DNA from 2 places in the Thioalkalivibrio sp. ALRh genome. Region 1 is predicted to be linked to the other one. Evidence: predicted binding sites of a transcription regulator. Region 1 holds the regulator's gene; the other holds the start of a gene.

The links. Region 1 encodes FNR, which switches genes on or off when oxygen is low (the NO sensors DNR and NnrR bind a similar motif). Its sites were predicted from a motif close to TTGATNTANATCAA; they were not measured.
Region 2: a site for FNR is predicted at 6,326-6,339, ahead of hemN (oxygen-independent coproporphyrinogen III oxidase). Genes of this name have one in related genera too.

What each region holds. Positions count from the first base shown of each region.
Region 1 is NZ_KB906519.1:338,656-350,329, forward strand. It holds gene F791_RS0101610 (cobaltochelatase subunit CobN) at 1-818, opposite strand, end outside; gene F791_RS0101615 (cob(I)yrinic acid a,c-diamide adenosyltransferase) at 943-1,497, opposite strand; gene F791_RS0101620 (TonB-dependent receptor domain-containing protein) at 1,501-3,318, opposite strand; cobalamin riboswitch at 3,460-3,709, opposite strand; gene F791_RS0101625 (hypothetical protein) at 3,755-5,653, opposite strand; gene F791_RS0101630 (cyclopropane-fatty-acyl-phospholipid synthase family protein) at 5,764-7,002, opposite strand; gene fnr (fumarate/nitrate reduction transcriptional regulator Fnr) at 7,233-7,964, shown strand; gene F791_RS0101640 (TIGR02444 family protein) at 7,957-8,442, shown strand; gene F791_RS0101645 (DUF2058 domain-containing protein) at 8,490-9,059, shown strand; gene F791_RS0101650 (DNA mismatch repair protein MutS) at 9,075-10,664, opposite strand; gene F791_RS0101655 (aldo/keto reductase) at 10,814-11,674, opposite strand, start outside.
Region 2 is NZ_KB906524.1:131,409-143,082, reverse strand. It holds gene F791_RS0111795 (globin) at 61-459, shown strand; gene F791_RS0111790 (YgiQ family radical SAM protein) at 581-2,857, shown strand; gene F791_RS0111785 (SDR family NAD(P)-dependent oxidoreductase) at 3,225-4,034, opposite strand; gene hpnE (hydroxysqualene dehydroxylase HpnE) at 4,031-5,365, opposite strand; gene hpnD (presqualene diphosphate synthase HpnD) at 5,379-6,236, opposite strand; gene hemN (oxygen-independent coproporphyrinogen III oxidase) at 6,418-7,806, shown strand; gene hpnC (squalene synthase HpnC) at 7,803-8,681, opposite strand; gene rmuC (DNA recombination protein RmuC) at 8,687-10,012, opposite strand; gene gph (phosphoglycolate phosphatase) at 9,997-10,683, opposite strand; gene ubiG (bifunctional 2-polyprenyl-6-hydroxyphenol methylase/3-demethylubiquinol 3-O-methyltransferase UbiG) at 10,680-11,423, opposite strand; gene F791_RS0111745 (TRZ/ATZ family hydrolase) at 11,435-11,674, opposite strand, start outside.

The sequences.
Region 1 (11,674 bases):
CTGGCCCCACCCCAGCGCGCGAGGACCGCGAAGCACTGGGTATCCCGGGCCTCCAGCGCCTCGCAGGTCGCATCCAGAAGCTCGCGGTCACCGGGACGGTCACCGGTATCCAGGTCCAGCACGGCCACGGCCGGCCTGGCATCCAGGCCAAGATCCCCCGGGTCGGCCACCGACTGGCCATCCCGGTAATAGCGGATGGTCTCGCGCGGATCCGGTTCCGGCACGTCAATCGAGTGCCCGCCCCGAGCGGCCAGCCAGCGCATCAGACCCTCCATGTTCTCCGGTGTGCGGCCCTGATAGAACGCACGTCCGGTTAGCCAGTCGGCCTGGTTTGAGAAGCGCTCCTGCTGCCGGGCCAGGTGCTCGCGCGGATCCTCGCCCGCTTCAGGGTTCTCGGTCAGTTCGGTCCGGGCCTCCTCGTCCAGCTCCTCCAGCACCGCCTGGCCGTCGATGCGGGACAGCGCGGTCAGGCGCCGTTCGCTGTTGATTGCAAGGATCGGCGCTGACTCGGCCGGTGCCTCTTCGCGCAGCAGACGTTCGAGACGACCGGCCTGGTCCCCGAACACCGCTGCCACGAGCACCGCGTCGGCATCGCGCCACAACGCCCGGATTGACGAGTCCGACTTATCCGCCAGCTGCTCAGGCGTGCGCAGCACCACCTCGGCATCCGGCACGGCCTCCAGGAATCGATGCGCACCGGCGGCCACCTCGGGGGCCGAGCGCTCGGAGACGATGCCGACGATCTGGGGCCCTGCCCATACGGGCGTGCTCCACAGGCCGACGATCAGCAGGACCAGGCTGCGTTTCCAGAAGGACATGCGATAAACCCCGAAGAAAATTCGATGGGGCGACGCCACCGGTGCAATGGTGGCGTCGCCAATCCGTTATACGCAGGAAGGTGCCGTGGAAACGGCACCCGAAAACCAGCAACGGCAGATGCAATCAGCCGCGTTTGTTGGCCGGCTGCCAGAGGACTTCCGCGCCGTTCTCGTGACGTGCAAGCACACGGCAGAGCACGAACAGAAGATCCGACAGGCGGTTGATGTAGGCCAGTGAACTCGGCCGCAGCGCCTCATGGTGATTCACCGCCACCAGACGACGTTCCGCACGGCGGCATACCGTACGGGCGATATGGCAGTCGGCCGTGGCCGGGCCACCGCCCGGCAGGATGAACTCCTCGAGCGGCGGCAGATCGGCGTTGAAGCTTTCCAGCTCGACATCGAGCCGCTCGACAGAGGCATCCGGTAGCGCCTGATGCCCCGGCACCGCCAGCTCCGCCCCCAGGTCGAACAGCTCGTGCTGAACCAGGGCCAGCACGCGCCGAACCTCTTCCGGGAGATCGTGGACCAGGACCCGGCCCACGACACTGTTCAGCTCGTCCACGTCACCAAACGCCTCGACGCGGTGGCTGTCCTTATCCACCCGCGAGCCATCCCCCAGGCCAGTCCGGCCTTCGTCACCCGTGCGGGTCGCAATCTTTGACAGTCGATTACCCATGCATCACCTCTGCTGGTAGCGCAGCTTGACGAAAGCGGCCCGACCCGGCTGGTTGTACCCTCCGGCGGTCTCGTAGTCCTTGTCGAACACGTTATTGACCGTCGCCTGAATCTGCCATTCCGGCGCAATCTGATAGCTCGCACGCAGATTGAGCAGGCCGTAGCCGGCAAGTCGCTCCTGATTGTCGCGATCGTCATAGGCGCGACTCTTGGCGATAGCCGATCCCCCTACGGAGAAACGCTGGAACTGGCGATCGAGATCCACCCGCGCTGTCACGGGCGAGCGGCGGCGCAATTCGTTTCCGGTCTCCCGGTCTTCGGCGTCCAGGAAGGTCAGGGAGGCGCGAGAGACCCATTGGGCTCCCTCGTAACCGCCTTCCAGTTCGATGCCGCGAATCCGGGCTTCGTCCACGTTTTCTGCCCGAAATGCGACGGGATCGAAGGTGATCATCTGGTCGAGATCAGTCCGGAAGACGGCGGCATCGGCATAGTACGGACCACTGGAATAGCGCGCGCCGAGTTCAAACGTGCGGGAAGTCTCCGGATCAAGATCGGAGTTCCCGAAGCCCGGGAAGTAGAGATCATTGAACGTCGGTGCCTTGAATGCCGTTCCGTAGGAAGCTCGCAACCGAACCGTTTCCGAAGCCTGCAAACCCCATGCGACCTGGCCGGTCGTCTTGTCTCCGAACTGCTCGTTGTCGTCGTAGCGCAGGCTGCCTTCGAGATCGTGGCGCCCAAGATCCACCTGCACCACGGAGTAAGCTCCAACGTTGTAACGCGACCCTTCATCGTAATCGGTGTCGCTCTCGACGCGGTCCTCGTGCGCATCAATGCCAGTCACGAGGTACACGCGATCCCCTATATCGATATCATTGCGCCAGTCGATCGTGTCGCGACGGGTATCGAACTGGGAGAAAAATTCACCGTCGAGAAAATTCTCCGACTCGTCCCGGCTGTGGCCGACCGACAGTTCAGTCTCCCACTGCCGTGTAACCGGAATACGGAAGCCAGCCCGCAAAGCCGCGTGCACAAAGTCCGAGGAGTCCGGCGAGAACTGGGAATCAGTGTCAAATTCGGTTGAGCCTTCCGAATACAAGACATTCCCAAAGACCTCCGCACCGTTATCAAGACGATGGGTCACCTTGGTCGCAAGCGAGGTGTTGTCGTAGCCGTCACGGTCATCGTCTCCAACGTCATCCTGCACATTGATGCCGTCGGTCTCGAAATGGCTGAGCGAGAAGCTGTAGTTCGTGTTCTCGGTTCCGCCGGCGACGCCCACACCCGTTTCCCAGGTGTTGAAGCTGCCGCCCCCGACAAACGCGTTGACCCTGGGCGGCCCCTTCTGGCCCTCGCGGGTAAAGACCTGCACCACGCCGCCAATGGCGTCGGAGCCGTAGATGCTGGTACGCGGTCCGCGCACCACTTCGACGCGCTCGATCTCCTCCGGTGGCAGGAACTGCCAGCTTGCCCCGCCACTGGTGGCCGACCCCATGCGCACGCCGTCGATCAGGAGCAGGGTGTGGTCGGAACTCGTGCCACGCGTGTAGACCGAGGTGGTCTTGCCGAAGGCACTGTTCTGGGAGGTCTCGATCCCGGCGCGGCCCTCCAGCAGGTCGGTGAACTGCTGCGGTTGCAGGCGCTCGATCTCTTCGCGGTCGATGACGGTGACCGAGGACAGGGTCTCGTCGACGGTCTGCGCGACGCGCGCGGCCGTGACCTGGACCACGTCGAGGGTGTGCGCTTCGGAATCGGCGTCCGGCGTCTCGGCGAGGACCGGGGTGGTGGCCAGCAGGATGGCCGTGGAAAGTGCTGTGCGTTTCATGTCGTCCGTGTCTCCCGGCGAGCCGCCCGCACGCCGTAAATTCGTCGGGACCACGCAGGCAGGGGGAGAGAGACACGAGGGGGACCGGGCACAGCCGCTATGCGACCAGGCCCGATCATCCGCCTCGCATGCCCGCCGCATGCCGCGCGATCATTCCCTGGCCGGTCTCCGGGCTGACGAGCGTTCCGGTGCGGCGCCTTCCCGAACGATTCCGTTCAGTGGCGTGTGCCGCGACCATCAGAGGCCGTCATGGCCTCTCGCTCAATTACCGTTGCGGGGGCAGCGTCGGATTCGTCCGCAGGCATCCAGATACCTGTAGCGGGCTCACCGAACTTCCCGTTTAACCCCTCGGCGAGACACGCCGAGGGGCACCAGAAAACGCACGAAAGCCTACACAGTTGGTCAAGAAATTACCAGACCCGGGAAATGCGCGGCGTCAGGATCGCTGGGCCTCAGCCTGCACATAACGTGCGCCGCTCTTGAGCAACCGCCCCCAGGACTTGTCCTGCAGCATGGCGTCAAATTCCGGCGACCGTTCGGCACGCAAAGCCACCGGCGCCGCCTGCGCGCCCTCCTCCACCGGATGGGCGGCCAGCATCTCCAGGCGGTCGGGATTGGCGCCATATTGCCGTACCAGGAAATCACGCATGGAGTCGGACAGCGGCAGATGGTAGATGCGCGTCAGACGCAGGGCCAGCCATTCCGCCATACGGCTGAGATCCTGACGCACCATACGCACCATCGCCGAACCCAACCCCGCCTTGGCATCCGCACTCATGCCGACGTACAGGCCTCCGAGATAGGCGGCGGGATTCGCATAGATCGCGCGCTGGATACTCGGGTTGGTCAGGTCGACCAGAGGCTCCAGAATCAGTGCGAGCTGGATGCCGATGCGCTTGGCGGTGTCCGCATCCAGTGGGTGCCCACCAAAGTAGAACAGGTCGCCCTCGCGCCGGATGCCGAGCTCGGACAGGTACTCACAGAACCGGTCGGCCAGGCGCAGCTTCTGGTCGTCCGCCAGCTCGATCACCTCCTCGCTCACGCGGATACCGCGCGCACTGCGCTTGAACCAGCTCTGCTGCCCCTTTCTCTCGACCTGCTGTCGTCGCAGCGCCTCCCAGCGCTCGACCGCGGCGGTATAGCGACTCTGCGCCTGCATGAGCTGGTCCCGCGCCGCGCGCAGGTCTTCGACATGACGCAGCGCCCGCCCCAGCAGGCGGCCTTCCGGCGAATTCACAGCGGGGCGGGACTGTTCCAGTTGCGAAAGTGCATCCAGCACCTCGCGCCCGATACCCAGAGTCGGCGAACGCAGGACCTGCGGATCCAGGCCACTGGCCGGGCTTTGCGCCAGCAACATCGCGAGCGAGCGCAGGCGACTGACCACACCCGCCTGAGCGACGCGGAAACGGTTGCCCTGATACTCCAGCCGATCCAGCGCATGCCCCAACCGCCAACCACCCGACCATTCGAAACTCAGCCGCCGGATCTGCCGCCCGTTGACCATCTCGAAGGCCAGTACAAACATGGCCTGCGTATCATCCAGTGTGCAGCGCGACAGGTCATCCGAGTCCGCCGCTGAAAACAGGCGGTCCAGAAATTGATCGATCCGCCGGACGCCATCCTCACGGGTTGGCGCGACGCCCTGAAGCCGGTCGCGCAGCGGATCCGCCAGTTCGGAGGCATCGTGGTGCAGTTTTTCCAGCGCGGCCAGACGAGCATCCGCAGTGGCATCCACCAGATCCGCGACGCGCGAGCGCAGCCCCAGCCGACGGTAGATCTCGATCTGCTCGGCCGCTGCTGCGAGGCTGGTATCGCCGGTCATCTCGCGCACCGCGACCGCGACGCCTTCCGGCGAGATATCCACCTCATGAAGCAGAACCTCGGCGGCCTTGCGTCGCCGCATGTCCGGCGCCATCTCGGCCATCGCCAGGTCGCGGGTCACGAACAGCAGGTCCGGCAAAAAGTCGATCGTATTGCGCAGCTGATCGCGTGAGCGCTCCTGCCGCTTGCCCCGCGTGGCATCGGCAATAAACCGCGCCAGCAGGCCAATCACCCCGAACAGCAGCGTGTAGACGGCAAAAAAGATGAAATTCTGGGCCGGGGCGGCGTGGCCAAAGCCCAGGAAATAGCCCCCCTGCATCGCGAGGAAGGTCACCGGGCCGGCCGCCCACAGCAGCTGCAGCATGTTGAGCGACCAGGGCACCTTGCGCGCGGTCGCCGCGACCTCGGTGATCCGGCTGCGTCCGGCCGCCTCGATCAGCACATGGTCCTGGCTCGGACTGGCGGCCTGGGGGGCCTCCTGCCGCTGTTGCCGCTTGCGAAACCTGCCAAACACGCGTCGTCCCTGCCCCCTCAGCGTTTCCGTGAAGTGTAGGGAAAACAGACCGGTTGCGGGTGCCCGGTCAGGAAAAAATGTTCAGGGAGCCAGGAAGTAGTCCGCAATCCCTACGCAGCACTGCGACCCCGGACTGCCGCCTCCCCCGGCGGCGTCGAAACCACCTTGGGCGCCTCGTCGGCATACAGATAGTCGCGGGTGAGCGGCACGGCATCCTGCTGTTTGGCCACCTGGATGTGGAACACCACCTGGCGCCACCAGCGGAAGGTCGCCTCGCAACTGGCCAGATAGAACTCCCACATGCGGCAGAAGCGCTCGTCGAAGTGGCCCACTGCCTCGGCACGGATGTTCTGGAACCGCCGATACCACTCGGCGAGCGTCTCCGCATAGTGCAGCCGCCAGAACTCGATATCGGTGGTATGCAGCGGGGTCGGCTCCAACGCCTCCATCACCTCGGACAGTGCCGGGGTATAACCGCCAGGGAAGATGTACTTGCTCAGCCAGGGGTTGGTGGTCCCCGGAGGCCCCTGGCGGCCAATCGTGTGCAGGACGGCCACGCCATCGTCCTTGAGCAGGTCGTTCACCCGCTGGAAGAACGTGCCGTAATTGGGCACGCCGACATGCTCGAACATGCCGACACTGACGATCCGGTCGTACTGGTCGTCGTGTTCGCGGTAGTCCTGATAGAAAAAGCGCACGCGATCGTCCAGCCCGCGGCGCTTCGCCTCGGCCTGGGCCACTCGCAGCTGCTCCCGGGACAGGGTGATTCCGTCCACCTGGACATCGGCGTTCTCGGCCAGGTGAAAGGCCAGCCCACCCCAGCCGCAGCCGATATCCAGCACCCGCTGACCGGGCTCCAGCACCAGCTTCTTGCGCAGCATCGCGCACTTGGCCTGCTGGGCCTCCTCCAGGGTCATGTCCGGGCGCTCGAAATAGGCACAGCTGTAGAACATGCCTTCGTCGAGAAAACGGCGGAACAGCCACTCGTCCACGTCGTAATGATGGGAGATGTTCTGGTAGCTGCGCGCGATACGGTTGCCCTGCTCGAGGACCGCGCGAAACATGCACACCAGCGGGTGCACACGACGCTGGAATCTGGGCGCGAAGTTGCGCATGGCCACATCCAGAAACACCCGGATGCCCTCGGGACCCGGCGACCAGAGCCCGTCCATATAGGTTTCGCCCAGCTGAAACCCGGGATCTCGCGCGATGCGCTTGAGGGCCGCCCGATCATGGACCTGCAGCGTGATCTCGGGTGCCCCCTGCCCGAAACGGCGCTCGCTCCCGTCCGGCTCGCGCAGGATCAGCGTGCCGTGGTGCATGTATTCGTTCAGCATCCGTTCGATCATTGCGTCCCTTCCCATGCGAATCGCCTGCTATATTAAACAGAGTCTAGATATCGCACTCGCTCCGCCGCAAGCCTCTGAATTGGCTGATCCCTGCCACTCCAAAAGGTTCCACACTCACAATACCGGAATTCCTCATACGGGCAACCTCTATACGGGGGCCTCACACACCTTCCCTCACGGGGGCCTCACACACCTTCCCTCACCGATGGCAAAACCGCTAACCTGAGCACATGACACTGCGCCCGACCCAAGCCTGCGAACACTGCACCCTGCGCCAGCTCTGTCTGCCGATGGGGCTGCCACAAAACGAACTCTGGCAACTCGACGAGATCGTGCAGCAACGCCGTCCGATCGAAAAGGGGGCCTTGCTGTTCGGCATGGGCGAGCGCTTCGACACCCTGTTTGCCGTACGCACCGGGGCGTTGAAGACCGTTCTGATCGGCGACGACGGTACCGAGCAAATCACCGGCTTCGCCCTCGCAGGCGATCTGCTGGGGCTGGATGCGATCCACTCCAGAAAACATCCGGTCAGCGCGGTCGCCCTCGAATCCACCAGTGTCTGCGCAGTCCCGTACACCCATGTGGACGACCTCGCCGGCAGGCTTCCGACATTCCGCCAGCACATGATGAACGTGATGAGCCAGGGGCTGGCTCAGGACGAAAGCCTGCATGCCCTGCTCGGGCAGCGCACGGCGGAGCAGCGCCTGGCCACATTCCTCGTCACCCTGTCGGAGCGGCATCGTGCACGGGGCCTGTCCACCGAGCGCTTCTACCTCCCGATGTCGCGCGCCGACATCGCGAACCACCTGGGGCTGACTCAGGAGACCATCAGCCGCCTGTTCACACAGCTGCGCAACCAGGGGGTAATCAACCTGCACACCCGGGATCTCGAGATCCTCGAGCCGACGACCCTGCGCAGCACCGCCGGCGTGACCTTTACGCCCGCCGCCAGTAGTGCCTGAGGCCGCCCGGCCACACGACTTCGACTGCTTCTGGGATTTCGCCCTGCGGATATGGGCCTGCGCCCCCGCACGGAAACGCCTGCTGAACTGGCAGGACGCCCATGAGGTCGATGCCATCCTCGCCCTGTTCGCCCTGTGGTACCCACGGCGAGTACACACACACGACTGGCAGGCGCTGATGCAGGCCGCCGCGCGCTGGCGCGAGCAAACCACCTCGCGCGTGCGCGCCCTGCGCCGCCGTCTCAAGCCCAACAGCCCCGATGAGCGACAACGCCAAGCCCTGTACGACGCCGTGAAAGGGCTGGAGCTGGCTTGCGAGCGCACGGCTGCGATGCGACTGTGTCAGCGCACGCAGGCGCTGGGCAATCCCGCTGCGACCCCCGATCTTGCGCGGCGTTTACACCTGCTGTTTCCCACCCTTCCCATGACCGAGATCCTGGACGGATTACCCGAACTTACACACGTCGGCTGCACATAGCAGAGGTTCGGGCTATCCTCCCGACACATTTTCTACAGGCAAGCGGCATGTCGGACGATCTGCGCAATCAGCTCCTGAAGGCCGGACTGGTGGACGAAAAACAGGTGCGCAAGGCCAAGAGCCAGAAGCACAAGGCCCAGAAGACACAACCGAAAAAGAAAAAGGGCAAGCCCGCCGACGCCGAGGCTAGCGCCGCTGCGGCTCGTCAAGCCGAGCAGGCCCAACGCTCGCGGGAGAAGAACCAGGAACGGCAGGAAAAGGCCGAACGCCGCGCGCGCCGGGCGCAGATTCGCGAGCTGGTGAACCAGCACCTGGCCCCGATCCCCACTGGCGACGCCGCGATCGACTATCACTTCCAGTTCGACGGACAGGTCCGCCACCTGCCGGTGACCGAGGACACCCGCAAGCGCCTGGTCGACGGCCGCGCGGCGCTGGCCGGCCTGGAGCTGCACCCGAGCAAGGGGTTCCGCGTAATCCCGCGCGATATAGCGGACAAGATCCGCGAGCGGGATGCCGAATGGCCGCTGGTTATCCCGGCCGAGGAAAGCGGCGGTTCCGAGCCCGATCCCGACGACCCGTACAAGGACTACGTCGTCCCCGACGACCTCATGTGGTAACGCCTCGCTCGGGGCTCACGCCTTGCCGGCATCGCCCCCGGCCTGGGCGGTGGGGAGTTCGGCGAAATGCTCGCGCGCACGGGCAACCAGCTGGGCCGGCAGCCCGTTCTTCTCGGCAATCGTAAGACCAAAGGACACACCCGGCTCGCCAATCAGCAGCCGGTAGGTCGGGGACAGCGTCTCGGCATCGAACTGCATCGAGGCGTTCACGATGCCCGCGTGCTGGGCGGCATAGTCCTTCAGGGGCGCCAGGTGGGTATTCACAATCCCGCGCGTGCCACGCGCACGCAACTCGTCCAGCATCGCCATCGCCAGTGCCGCGCCCTCGTCGGGGTCGGTGCCCGTACCCAGCTCGTCCAGCAGGATCAGGGTCTCCGACCCCGCGTGATCAAGAATCCGCTTCAGAACCTCCACATGGCCGGCAAACGTGGACAGGTGGTGGAACAGGCTTTGATGGTCGCCGACATCGACCATCACCTGATCGAAGCGCCCGATGCGGCAGTCCTGCTCGGCCGGGATATGCAGCCCGCACCAGGCCATGGTGACCAGCAGCCCGAGCGTCTTCAGCGCGACCGTCTTGCCGCCGGTATTCGGCCCGGTGATCAGCAACAGGGGCTGCTCGCCATCCAGCCGGATCGACAGCGGCACCGGCTGCGGCCCGTTGCCCTCGGCGAACTGCAACAGCAGCAGCGGGTGGTAGGCCTCGATCAGTTCCACCCCGGCCTCCGCCTCCAACCGCGGGGCATGGGCATTCATCTGTGCGGATAGCTGCGCGGCGGCGGATGCCAGGTCGATCCAGGTCAGTGCGGTCAGCATCAGTTCCAGCGGCTCGCCATACTGGCGCACCACGTCGGTCAGCTCGCGCAGCAGGCGCTGCTGCTCGGTATTGATCTGGCTGTTGACCGTATCCAACTGGTTGTTCAGCGGCACCGCCTCGATCGGCTCGACGATCTGGTCGCGCCCGCCCATCGCGGTGCCGCGACGCACACCCTTGACCGCATTGGCCGCCTCGCCACGCAGCACCATCACCGCGCGTTCCTGGTGCCACTGCACCTTCAGCGCGTCCTCGCCCTTTTGCGCGACATCGGAGGCCGCCAGGCGCTTTTTCACCACCGCCTCGACCTCGTCGCGCAGGCGCCCACGCTGCTCGAAGGCCTCGACCAGCGCGGGGCTCGCGTCCTCGCGCAGCGACCCGCCGGGGTTCAGGCACGCCGACAGGCGCTCTTCCAGCCCCTCGGGCGGATACAGCTTGTTCAGGTCCGCCGGATAGATCTCGGGGGTGTCCGCCAGTTGATCCGCCAGCTCGCGGGCCTGACGCATGATTGTCTGGAGGTTGTGCAGGGCCTGCACCGGCAGCGCAGCCCCGGGGTTGGACGCCTGGCGCAGCGCCGCGCGCACGTCCGGCAGTTGCCCCAGACGCGGCAGGGTCCCGGCATCCAGACGCTGGCGCGCAACGGTCACCGCGGTCTGCAGTGCGCGCGCCGCATCCAGGTTCGGTGCCGGCTCCAGCCCGCGCGCGGCATCCGCGCCGTAGGGCGTCGCGGTCAGGCGCTCCAGCAGACGCTGGATCGCGGGGAATTCGAGGGCCTTCAGATCAACCTGCATGACATACCCTTGTGCATGAATTCTCTACCATGGCCGGGGCTCGGGACCCTGTGGGAGCGTGCTTGCACGCGAAGCCCCTGCCAAAGCCGGATGCAGGCGGGGCTTCGCCGGCAAGCCGGCTCCCACAAGGGGGGAGACCAGGCTTCGGCTCACTCCTCGGCCTTCTTGAACATCCCGAGGTAGGCCTTCTTCTCCAGCAGCGGTTCGCGCATCACCGCCAGCATGTCGTCTAGGTGTTCCGGCGTGCTCATACCAACCAGGGAGGTGCCCAAGCCCGGCGTGGAGCGGTTGAACTGCATCGCGCGCTGCGCCGGATTGGGCAGGTTCGCCAGCTGCTGTTCGACCACCTCCACCGACTGCTGGGCGAGGTGTCCCTTCAGCATGGAGTGGGAGGCGAACATGTACACCTCCAGCTGGTGCGCGGCCTGCAACGGGCTGGCCACATTGCCCTGCCCGGTCGCGGTGTTGAAGCGGGTAAAGCCTTCCAGCATCACCTGGTTGAACGGGAGCATCCCGATCTTGAAGTGGTGCCGGGCGTGGTCGTCGCCGGTCACGGTCTGGGCCGCACGTTCGGCCAGCCCCTGCATGGAGGTCAGCGACTGAAACACGGCGGCATCGGTCTCCTCGCGGAAGCCCTCGAACGTGGAGATCCCGTAGGCGCGGATCTTCTTTTCCCGCGCCGCCCGCTCCAGCATCTGGAACACTGGCTCCAGCTTGCGGTTGGTCGCCTCCTTGCCAATCTCGTGGATATGGACCTCGGGCTGATCAATGACGAAGGCATCCAGCGTCTCGACCCCCATCAGCGAGCGCGACAGCTCCATCTGATAGTGGATGTACTCTGGCGTCAGCAGGTGCGCGCCCTTGGCGAGATCGTCCCGGGTACCCATGCCCTGGGACTCGATCTCCCGCTGGAACCAGGCATCCATGTCGTCCGGCGGCCCGCCGCGCAGCGTCATGAATCCGCCCTTGGAGATCAGGAACATCGCCTCGCGCGGGACCCCAGCCTCCAG
Region 2 (11,674 bases), on a different contig from region 1:
TCAATCGCTCGGTCTCCGAGAGGCTCTATCCTTGCGTCTTCTTATGGCCCAGGGATAGTCATGAATTTCTCCGACGTGCACCAGAGCTACGGGCGATGCCGCCGGGCGGGCGACTTCGTTACACGTTTCTACGAACACTTCCTCCAGGCCGACCCACGGGTGAAGACCGCGTTTGGCTCGACGGATCTCTCGCAGCAAAAACGTGCACTCGGGCAGGCCATCTCGACGGCAATCAGCTATGCCGAGGGCGAGAGCTTCGTGGCTTCCACCATGGAGCGCATGGGCCAGGTCCATTCCCGCGAAGGGCGTGTACCCGTGGAGCCGGATCTGTACCCGATCTGGCTGGACTGCATGGTGCGCACGGCTGCCGAGATCGATCCGCGCTGGGAGCCGGATCTGGAACAGCGCTGGCGCGGTGCGATGCAGCCGGCGATTGATCTGTTTGTAAAGCTTTACTGAGGCTGGCCGTACTCGATGAGATTTCGGCCCCGCAAGCGCCGGGGCCGTTTGATTTGGCGGCGTTTCCGGCGTGTAATGCGCGGGTTTGAATCCACCGGCCCCGCGCCGGGAGCCCGAGCCCATGTCCGCTGTCCCTGATTTCCCGCCTTCGCTGTTTGCGCACAAGCCCTATTGGGCCAAGCGCTTCGGTACGGCCCCGTTTCTGCCGACCACCCGCGAGGAGATGGACGACCTCGGCTGGGACAGCTGCGACATCGTGCTGGTCACGGGGGACGCCTATGTCGATCACCCGAGCTTCGGCATGGCGATCATCGGGCGGCTGCTGGAGGCACAGGGCTTTCGCGTCGGCATCATCGCGCAGCCGGACTGGACCTCCGCCGAGCCGTTTCGCGCGCTGGGCCGCCCTAATCTGTTCTTCGGCGTCACTGCCGGCAACATGGACTCGATGGTCAACCACTACACGGCTGACCGGAAGATCCGCTCCAACGACGCCTATACCCCCGGGGATGTACACGGCCACCGGCCGGACCGTGCCGTGATTGTCTACGCCCAGCGCGCCCGCGAGGCGTACAAGGACGTGCCGGTGGTCGCCGGCGGCATCGAGGCGAGCCTGCGCCGCATCGCCCACTACGACTACTGGCAAGACAAGGTGCGGCGCTCGGTGTTGCTGGATGCGCGTGCCGACATCCTGCTGTTCGGCAATGCCGAGCGCGCCCTGGTCGAGCTGGCCCATCGCGTGGCCGCCGGCGAGCACCCGCGGGAGATCACCGACCTGCGGGGTACGGCGTTCCTGCGCGATGCGGTGCCGGGCGGCTATGTGGAGCTGGACTCCAGCGAAGTGGATACCCCGGGCCCGGTGGATGCCAACCCCGACCCGTACGCGATGGTCTCGCCGTCGACCTGTGCCGAGGCCGACACGAAGCAGGAATCGAAAGGTGCCGCCGAGGAGGGGGGCGCTCAGGTCGTTCGCTTCCACCGCGACATCCCGCGCGGGACCCCGCGAGACCAGACGGTCATCCGCATCCCGGCCTTTGAACAGGTCAAGGGCGATTCCGTGCTGTACGCCCATGCCTCCCGCGTGCTGCATCTGGAGACCAACCCGGGCAATGCCCGCGCGATCGTCCAGCGCCATGGCGACAAGGAGGTCTGGCTGAACCCGCCGCCGATCCCGCTGACCACCGCGGAGATGGATGCGGTGTTCGACCTGCCGTATGCGCGTGCGCCGCATCCCTCCTATGGCGATGCGCGTATCCCGGCCTGGGAGATGATCCGCTTCTCGGTGAACATCATGCGCGGCTGCTTTGGCGGCTGTACGTTCTGCTCGATCACCGAGCACGAGGGCCGCATCATCCAGAGCCGCTCCGAGGAGAGCGTGCTCAAGGAGATCGAGGAGATCCGCGACAAGGTCGACGGCTTTACTGGCGTGGTCTCCGATCTCGGCGGGCCGACCGCGAACATGTACCGTCTGGCCTGCAAGGACCCGGAGATCGAGCGCAGCTGCCGCCGGCTGTCCTGTGTCTATCCCGGGATCTGCAAGAACCTCGATACCGACCACACGCCGCTGGTGAACCTCTACCGCAAGGCACGGGCGCTGCCCGGGATCAAGAAGATCCTGATTGCCTCGGGCCTGCGCTACGACCTGGCCGTGGAATCACCGGAGTACGTGAAGGAACTGGTTACCCATCATGTGGGAGGTTACCTGAAGATTGCGCCGGAACATACGGAATCCGGGCCGCTTTCTCGCATGATGAAGCCGGGCATGGGCGCCTACGACCGCTTCAAGGCGATGTTCGAGAAATACTCGAAGCAGGCGGGCAAGGAGCAGTACCTGATCCCGTATTTCATCGCCGCGCACCCGGGTACGTCGGACGAGGACATGCTGAACCTCGCGCTGTGGCTCAAGCGGCACAACTTCCGCGCCGACCAGGTGCAGGCCTTCCTGCCCAGCCCGATGGCGCTCGCAACCGCGATGTGGCACTCCGGGCGGGACCCGCTGCGCGGTATCAAACGCAAGGCCGGGGACCGGGTGCCGGTCGCGCGCGGCGCACGGGCGCGGCGCCTGCACAAGGCGTTCCTGCGCTATCACGATCCGAACAACTGGCCGCTGCTGCGCGATGCGCTCAAGCGCATGGGCCGCGCGGACCTGATCGGCAATGGCAAGCAACACCTGATCCCCACCTGGCAGCCTGCCGGCACCGGCCAGGGTACGGGCGGGGCGAGGGCCGCCACCGGCGGCCGTGTGACCCGCGGCGGCAAGGCCCTGAATAAACGCGGCCAGACTTTCCAGACCCAGCACAAGGGCGTGGAAACCGCCGCACGTCCGGCCGGACCCGGCCCGAAGAAGGGCCCGCCCCGGGCCAAATCCCGCCCGGGTAAGCGCCGGTCGCAGCGTCCGTAGAGCTCCACCTCCGCTACCTGAATTGCGTAGGAGGCCAGCCCTCTGGCCGATGGGGCATGTCCGACACCCGATCGGCCAGGGGGCTGGCCTCCTACAGGGGGTGAGGGCCGGGCCGGGGAAATGCGCTTATTCTGGCCGTTGGGGGTGTCCACCCTTGCCATCCTGCCGCCATGACCCGCGGTCCTAGTCATCGTGTTGCTCTGCCTCCCTGGCATCCCGGATAGCCGCTGCACGGTTGTTGGGGCGCCGGGAGAAGCAATGTCTTGTAGGAGGCCAGCCCTCTGGCCGATGGGGTCTGTCCGGCATCCAATCGGCCAGAGGGCTGGCCTCCTACAGGGGGGGCGCCCCGGGTTGTCAGGGGCGGTGGTCAGCCCTCCTGGGGCTGGCGGTGCGGGCGGGGTGCCGGCTCGGGTACGTGGCCTTCCAGCGACAGGTGCAGGCCGGTGTGTTCCGGGTCGGTGGTGTCGAGCAGATAGAGGTACGGGCCGACGACGTCTTCCGGGCGTGGCAGTTTCTCGGCGTTCTCGGCCGGGTAGTGGCCGGCGCGGAAGCGCGAGCGCACGGGGCCGGTATCGATGCCGTTCACATGGATGAAGTGCTTCTCGTTGCGGTGCTCGCGCGCGAGGATGTCGATCATCGCGTCCTGCGCGGCCTTGGCCATGCCGAACGCACCCCAGAAGGCCTTGCGGCAGTCCTGGGTGGAAACGACCAGGCTGCCGTGCGGGCTGTCTTCCAGCAGCGGGAGCACGGCCTGAGAGAGGAAGAACGGGCCGTGCAGGTTGCTGTTGATGACCTTGAACCACAGCTCGGGGTCGTATCCCTTCATCGGCGTCAGCGTCCCGGCCCAGCCGGCGTGCAGCACCAGCCCGTCCAGGCGCCCGAGGGAGTCGCGGATGTTCTCGGCGAGGTCGCCGTAGTCCTTGACCGTGGCGCCCTCCAGATTGAGCGGATAGATGGCGGGCTGTGGGTGGCCTTCCTGCTCGATCAGGTCGTAGGTCTTCTCCAGCCCCTTGATGTCCTTGTCCAGCAGCACGACGACCGCGCCTGCCGCCGCGCAGGCCTGCGCGATCGCACGTCCGATGCCCGCGGCCGCGCCGGTCACCAGGACCACGCGGTCGTTGAAGGCGCCCGGTTCCGGGCGATAGTCCAGCAGGGCGGGGATGTCGAGATCGGTCAAGGCAGCGTCTCCAGTAGCTTGTGGGCTGATTCTAATCCAGACCGCACGGCGGCTTCGAGGGTCGAGGGCAGGCCCGGCGTCACATAGTCGCCGGCCAGGAACAGTCCGGGCCAGGGGGTGCCGGCCACCGGGCGCAGTGCGTCCAGATCGACGCGGGCATCGATCGTGGCGCGTCTCTCGCACACGACATGACCGGTCTGGGGGATTCCCAGTTCGGGGAAGGTCCGTTCCAGTTCTTCCGCGACGCGACGCCAGCGCTCCTCCGCCGTCATCGCCGGCAGGTCGTCCGCGGTGGAGATCACGACGGCCAGCCAGTGCGGCTCGCCGGCCACCCGGCGGGGAATGAGCCATTGTCCGTGCTGGTCGAGCAGTCCCTGTAGCGGCGGGCGTTCCAGGATCGGGCCGGGGTAGCGCAGGTACACCGTGCAGATGCTGCGCTCGCCCATGGCCACCAGGGCCCGATGGTGGGGTTGCAGCTCGGGGGCCTCGGGCAGGAGTCGGGCAGCCGCGCTGGGCGCGGTGGCGAGGATCACCGCGTTGGCATGGGTGACGCGATGGTTGCGGTCGCGGAGCTGGTAGCGGGCCTCCGTGCCCCCGGATTCGATGGCCACAATGCGCCGCCCGGTCTCGACCGTGGCGCCGCGTTCGCGCAGTTCGCGCAGGGCCGGTTCCGGGTACAGCGATCCCAGTGGCCGGGTCGGGATGAGCAGCCGGGCGTCGTCCGGCCCGTGGTTCAGGGCCAGACGCAGCACGTTCTGGAAGATCTGTGCCGAGGCGCTGCGGGTCGGCGTGTTCATGACTGCGAGGCACAGCGGTTCCCAGAGCTGGCGGATCAGCGTGTCCGGCTGACGGCGGGCCTGCAGCCATTCGAGTACGTCGAGGTCCTCGTCCAGCGGCCGATGCAGGATCGAGGCCGCCCCGAGCAGGGCCGGGAGGCGCCTGTGCAGCGGGGTGTCCGCGAGGCTTTGCCACAGGCCCCTGGCGAGGGCCGGCAGGCGTGGCGACCGGGGCTCCAGGCCAAAGGCCGGATGAGGGCGGCCCGGTGCATGCATGCGCAGGCCGAACGGCAGCGCCGCAAAGGCGCGCTCCGGGTCGGTGCCGACCGAGCGCAGTTGTTCCAGGGTGGCGTGACAGGCGCCGACCAGCACGTGCTGGCCGTTGTCCAGTTCGGCGCCATCGCGGTTCAGGCTGCGGGCCCGCCCGCCCGCGGTGGCGGCGGCCTCGATCAGGTGGACCGCGATGCCGGCCCGGGCCAGGGTCAGCGCGGCGGTCAGACCGGCCCAGCCGGCGCCGAGCACGACGACCGGATGTGATGCGGGAACGGCAGCCATGGGGCGGGCGCGGTCAGCCCGCGCGGCGGTAGTCGCGCTTCAGTCGGCGCGCAGTGCGCCAGGCGATCCACAGCTTGCGGATCGGGGTCAGCCGCACGCGGTGCTCCAGCACGCGATAGCCATCGTCCTGGATCTCGTCGAGCAGGGTGCGATAGATCGCGGCCATGATCAGGCCCGGGCGCTGGGCGTAGCGGTCCTCGGCGGGCAGGTGCTCCTCCGCGCGCTGGTAGTAGCGTCGGGCCCGTTCGGCCTGCTCGGCGAACAGGGCGCGGTGGCGGTCGTCTGTAACGTTAAGCTGGAATTCCTCGGGCTTTACGCCGTGCTTATTCAGCTCGTCCAGCGGGATGTAGACCCGGCCGCGCATCGCGTCTTCGTGGACGTCGCGCAGGATGTTGGTCAGCTGCAGGGCCATCCCCAGGTCATGCGCGTATTTCAGCGTGCGCCGGTCCGAGAAGCCGAAGATATGGGCGGACAGGATCCCGACTACGCTGGCCGCGCGGTAGCAGTACAGCGACAGTGTGGTGAAGTCGGGATAGCTGTCGTAGTCGAGATCCATCTGCATGCCGTCGATAATCTCGTCGAAATACTCGCGGCTGAGATCGAACGGCGCCAGATGCGGTTGCAGGGCCTGGGTGATCGGGTGGCGCGGCTGATGGTCGAACAGACGCTCGATCTCCTCGCGCCACCACTGGAGCTTGGTGCGCGCCACGCTCTCCTCGCTGACTTCGTCGACGATGTCGTCCACCTCGCGGCAGAACGCGTACAGCGCGGTGATCGCACGGCGCCGGTCGGGCTCCAGGAACCGGAATGCGTAGTAGAAGCTGGAGCCGCTCTTCGCGGCCTTCTCCTCGCAATATTCGTCGGGGGACATACGCGCTCGGGATCGGGGTTCCGTCTTGGGACGGCAAGGCTAGCACAGCGGGGCCGGGATGCGGATGGCGACGCTGATCGAAGCCACGTTTGACATACATCAACCGTACCCGGCTGGAGGCCGCGTAGGGTGGGGGTGTCAGGGTGGCGCAAAGGCCCGCCCTCCCGTTGCGGAGAGTCGTATGGAACAACGTCTGGTATTCGATCCCGAGGTGCTGCGCCGCTATGACGTGAGCGGACCTCGTTATACGTCCTACCCAACGGCTCCGCAGTTCCATGAGGGGTTTGACGCGCAGGCCTATGCGCGGGTGGCGCGGGCGACGAATGCCGAAGGTGAAGCGCGCCCGTTGTCGCTCTACGTCCACGTGCCCTTCTGCGACACGGTGTGTTTCTACTGTGCCTGCAACAAGGTGATTACCGGCAATTATCGGCGCGCGACGAGCTATCTCGACTCGCTGGAGCAGGAGATCGCCCTGCAGGGCGGGCTGTTCGATCGCGATCGGCCGGTACGCCAGCTGCACTTCGGGGGCGGGACGCCGACGTATCTGTCCGACGAGGACCTGACCCGGGTCATGAAGGCCCTGGGCCGGCATTTCACGCTGGAGACCGGTCCGGAGCGGGAATTCTCGATCGAGATTGATCCGCGTGCCGTGCGCCCCGGCACCCTGCCGCTCCTGGCGTCGCTGGGCTTCAACCGCATCAGTGTCGGGGTGCAGGATGTCGATCCGGCCGTGCAGAAGGCCGTCAACCGCATCCAGCCGTTCGAGGTCACCGAGCAGGCGGTACGCCAGGCGCGCGAGCAAGGCTTTACCTCCACCAACCTGGACCTGATCTACGGGCTGCCCCTGCAGACGGTCGACACGTTTTCCGCGACATTGGAACGCGTGCTGGAACTGCGCCCGGAACGGCTGGCCGTGTACAACTACGCGCACCTGCCGGAGCTGTTCAAGACGCAGCGCCAGATCCGCGACGGCGACCTCCCGCCGGCCACGGAGCGGCTCGCGATCCTTGAGATGACCATCCAGCGACTGACCGACGCGGGGTATGTGTACATCGGCATGGATCACTTTGCGCTGCCCGATGACGAACTCGCGATCGCCCAGCGCGCGGGCACGCTGCAGCGAAACTTTCAGGGCTACTCGACGCGCGCGGAGTACGACCTCGTGGCACTGGGGCCGACCGCCATTGGCAAGGTCGGGGACAGCTACAGCCAGAACCTGCGCGAGGTCGATGCCTATCAGGAACGGCTGGCATCCGGCCGGCTGCCCGTGTTCCGCGGCCTGGAGCTGAGCGCGGATGACCGCCTGCGGCGCGCCGTGATCAGCGAGTTGATGTGTCACTCGAGGGTCGACTTCGGCGGCATCGAGGCCGCATTCGGCATCGACTTCCGGGAGACCTTTGGCGATGCCCTGGACCGTCTGGCCGAGATGGAGGCCGACGGCCTCGTCACCATCGGCAGCGACTGCCTGGAGGTCCAGCCACGCGGCCGGCTCCTGCTCCGCAACATCGCCATGGCCTTCGACGCCTACCTGAACCGCGAAGCGCAGCGCCGCTACTCCAAGGTCGTCTAGCTAGTGTTACGCCTGCGGCGGCGGGGGCGCAGGCTGTGGGCGAGGATGATCCAGGCGTCGCGGGCGCGCAGGCGCGGGCGGGCGAAGACGTCGTCCTGCTGGCGCAGGCGCCAGAGTACGCGGGCGCCGCCGTTGATGATTGCGCGGATCTCCAGGCCCATGCGTCCGCGCAGCATGCCGCCGAGCGGTGCCCCGGCGCGCAGCAGGCGATCGGCGCGTGCGTACTGGAACTGCATCAGGTTGCGTAACTGAAAGGTCGTCTGGCCGCCCGTGATCATCTCCTCGCTGACGCCGTACTGTGCCATCTCGTTCTGCGGCAGGTAGATCCGGTTGTTCTCGGTGATGTCCTGGTGCAGATCCTGATAAAAGTTGATCAGTTGCAGGGCCGAGCAGACCGCGTCGGAGTAGCCAATCATCTCCTCGGTCGGGTTGCCGTCGAGGTACAGCATCAGCCGCCCGACCGGGTTGGCGGAGCGGCGGCAGTACTCCATGACCTCGCCAAAGGTCGCGTAGCGCTTCTGTTCCAGGTCCTGGATGAAGGCGTCGACCAGATCGACGAACGGGGCGGCGGGCAGGCTGAAACGCTGCCGCGCATCGGCCAGCGCGATCCATTCCGGCTCGGATTCCGCGGCCGGGTCTTCGAGGATCTGCACGCGTTCCTGCATGGCGATCAGGTCGGCACGCCGCTCGTCGACCGGGCGCTGGTCCTCGTCGGCGAGGTCGTCGGCATCGCGAGCGAAGCAGTAGATCGCGGCGACCGGCCCGCGCAGGCGCGCGGGCAGCAGCCAGGAGGCGACCGGGAAGTTCTCGTAGTGCTCCGCCGCACGGCGCTGGCAGTGGCGGTACGCGGCGCGGATGTCGGGGCGGCCCGCCATGCGGCTCAGTCCCGCGAGCCCGTGTCCGGAGCGGTGTCGCCGTCCGGGAGGTTCGCGTCGACGGGCTGGCGGGCGCGATTGTTCAGGGTATCCGGCGCCTCCGGGTTCTTGCGCGCGCGGATACCCAGCTCCTGGAACCGTCGGGCGCTCGGCATGACCTGGCGCTCCAGGCTGCCTATGGTTTTGTTGAAGGCGTCGGTGCTCTGGTCCAGCGCCTTGCCGAGGCGCGCCAGGTGTTCGGTCATGGTGCCCAGGCGGTGGGAGAGCTCCGCCCCGAGATCACGAATCTCCAGCGCGTGCTCGGTGAGCTGCGCCTGTTGCCAGCCGTACTCGACCGTGCGCAGCAGGGCGATCAGCGTGCTCGGGGTCGCGAGCAAAACCTGGCGTTCCAGGGCGTATTCCAGGAGACCGGGTTCGTGTTCCAGCGCGGCGGCCAGGAACGGGTCGCCGGGCAGGAACAGGACGGCGAACTCGGGGGATTGCTCGACGCTGGCCCAGTACTGCTTGCTGGAGAGCTCGGTGACGCGCGAGCGCAAGTGCTGGGCATGACGCTTGAAGGCCGCTGCGCGCGGTTCCGGGTCGGCCGCGGCGACGGCGTCGAGATAGGCATCCAGCGGTGTCTTGGCATCCACGACCAGGGCGCGATTGCCGGGCATGTGCACCAGCAGGTCCGGGCGTTGGCGGCCGCCGTCGCCGTCCAGCGGCGGCTGTTCGGTGAAGTCGCAGTGCGCCGAGAGGCCGGCCAGCTCCACCGCGCGCTTGAGGGTGAGCTCGCCCCAGCGCCCACGCACGCCGGGACGTGACAGGGCCTGCACCAGGTTGTGGGCCTCACGCTGGAGCGTGGCGTTGTCCGAGCTCAGGCGCTGGATCTGTTCATTCAGTGCGGCGAAGGCCTGTGCCCGCGAGCGTTCCATCGCGTTGATCTCGGCCTCGGTCTTGCCCAGCGTCTCGCGGATGGGCTTGAGCATCGCCTCGACCTTGTTCTCCGAGCGCTCGATCTCGTTCTGACCTTCGCTGAGCTTCTGCGACAGGATTGACTGGGCCAGGCGCAGGAACTGGTTGGAGTTGGCCTCCAGCGCCTCGCTGGCGAGCGCCGAGAAGGAGCGGTCGAGTTCCTGGCGCGCGGTCTCGAAGCTCTGGCGCAGGTCCTCGCGGCGCTGTTCCGCGGCTTCGAGCTCGGCCTCCAGGCGGGCATTGCGCGTCTGCAGATCGCCTACGCGGCGATTCAGGCGCAGTCCGGCCAGGGCATAGCCGAGCACGAGGCCGACCAGGAGGGTCGCCCCGAGCGCGGTCCAGGCGGTGAGGGGGAGTGCGGTCAGCTCGCCAGCCATTGCGGGCCTGCCTTGGCCTGGTGCCAGTCCCAGAAGTCGCCCGGTTGATCGAGGGCACCATCGGCGCCCCAGCGGTCCGGGTCCTGGGTGGCGTCGATGTAGCCCCAGCGCGCGATCAGCGTGGTCATGCCGGCGGCGCGACCGGCCGCGATATCGCGTTCGGCGTCACCCCAGTAGCAATGTTGTTCGGGCGGGAGCCCCGTCTGGCGTGCGGCCAGCCACATGGGCTCGGGGGCCGGCTTGCGTTGCGGGAGGGTGTCGCCGCTGACGATCGCGGCCAGCCGGGGCGTCAGGCCCAGGGCCTCCAGGAGCGGTTCGGTTAGCCAGGCGGGCTTGTTGGTCACCACACCAAGCGGCCAGCCGCGCTGCTCGCAGGCGTCCAGCACCTGGTCCAGCCCGGGGAAGAGGCTGGTGTCGATGCACAGGTCGCGGGCGTAGATCTCGAGGTAGCGCTGCTTGAGGGCCTCGCGGCGCGCACCCTCGACATCCGGAAAGCCCAGCTGCACAAGGGCCTGGGACCCGTGCGAGACGTGATTGCGCACGGCGTCGAAGGGCAGCGGCGGGCGATCGTTTTCGGCCAGCAGCACGGTGAGTGCGGCGTGCATGTCCGGGGCCGTGTCGAGCAGGGTCCCGTCCAGGTCGAACAGGACCCCGCGGATTTCGCGGCTCATGGGGTCTCGCTGTCGCTGTCCGGGCGGCGCGCGGCCATCAGGTAGTTGACGTCCGTGCGCGGGACCAGCCGATAGCGGCCGGACAGCGGCGAGTAGGTGAGCCCGGTCATGTCGATGACTTCGAAGCGGTGCTTGCGCAGGACCGCGCCCAGCTCCGAGGGGCGGATAAAGCGGCTGAACTCGTGCGTGCCGGTGGGCAGTAGGCGCAGGACGTATTCGGCACCGACGATCGCCTCGGCGAACGCGCGGGGGGTGCGGTTGATGGTCGAGAGGAACAGCCAGCCACCCGGGCATACCAGCTTGACCAGGGCGTCGATGACCGCCTCGGGATCGGGCACGTGTTCCAGCATCTCCAGGCAGGTGACCACGTCGTAGTCGCCCGCATGATGCTCGGCATGGGCCTCGGCGGTGGTGTGCAGGTAGTGAATCTCCAACCCGGAGTCGTGTGCGTGCTCGCGCGCGACCTCCAGGTGTTCGGCCCCGGCATCCAGTGCGGTCACCTGTGCACCGCGCACCGCCATCGCCTCGGACAGGATGCCCGCGCCACAGCCGACATCCAGCACCTTCTTGCCGGCCAGATCGGCGTGCTGGTCGATCCATTCCAGACGCAGGGGGTTGATCGCGTGGAGGGTGGCAAAGGCACCGTTCGGGTCCCACCACTCGTGTGCCCGATGCGTGAACTTGTGCAGTTCGGCGTGATCGACGTTGTCGCCAGTGCTGCTTTGGGATTCGCGGGTCATGGTTATCTCGATTACGCGGCCAGTTCGCGCTGGATTTCCAGCACGCGTGCGCCCCATTCGCGGGCCTCGGCCTGGAGCTCGTCCAGGTCCAGCGTAAGCAGTTCCCGGTCCCTGAGCAATGGCCGTCCTGCGACATGGACGTCGGTTACCGCCTCGCGGGTGGCGGCGTAGACGATCTGGGCGGCGGGCTCGTGCATGGGTTGCAGCTCGATGGCGCTAAGATCGATGCTGACCACGTCGGCCTGCTTGCC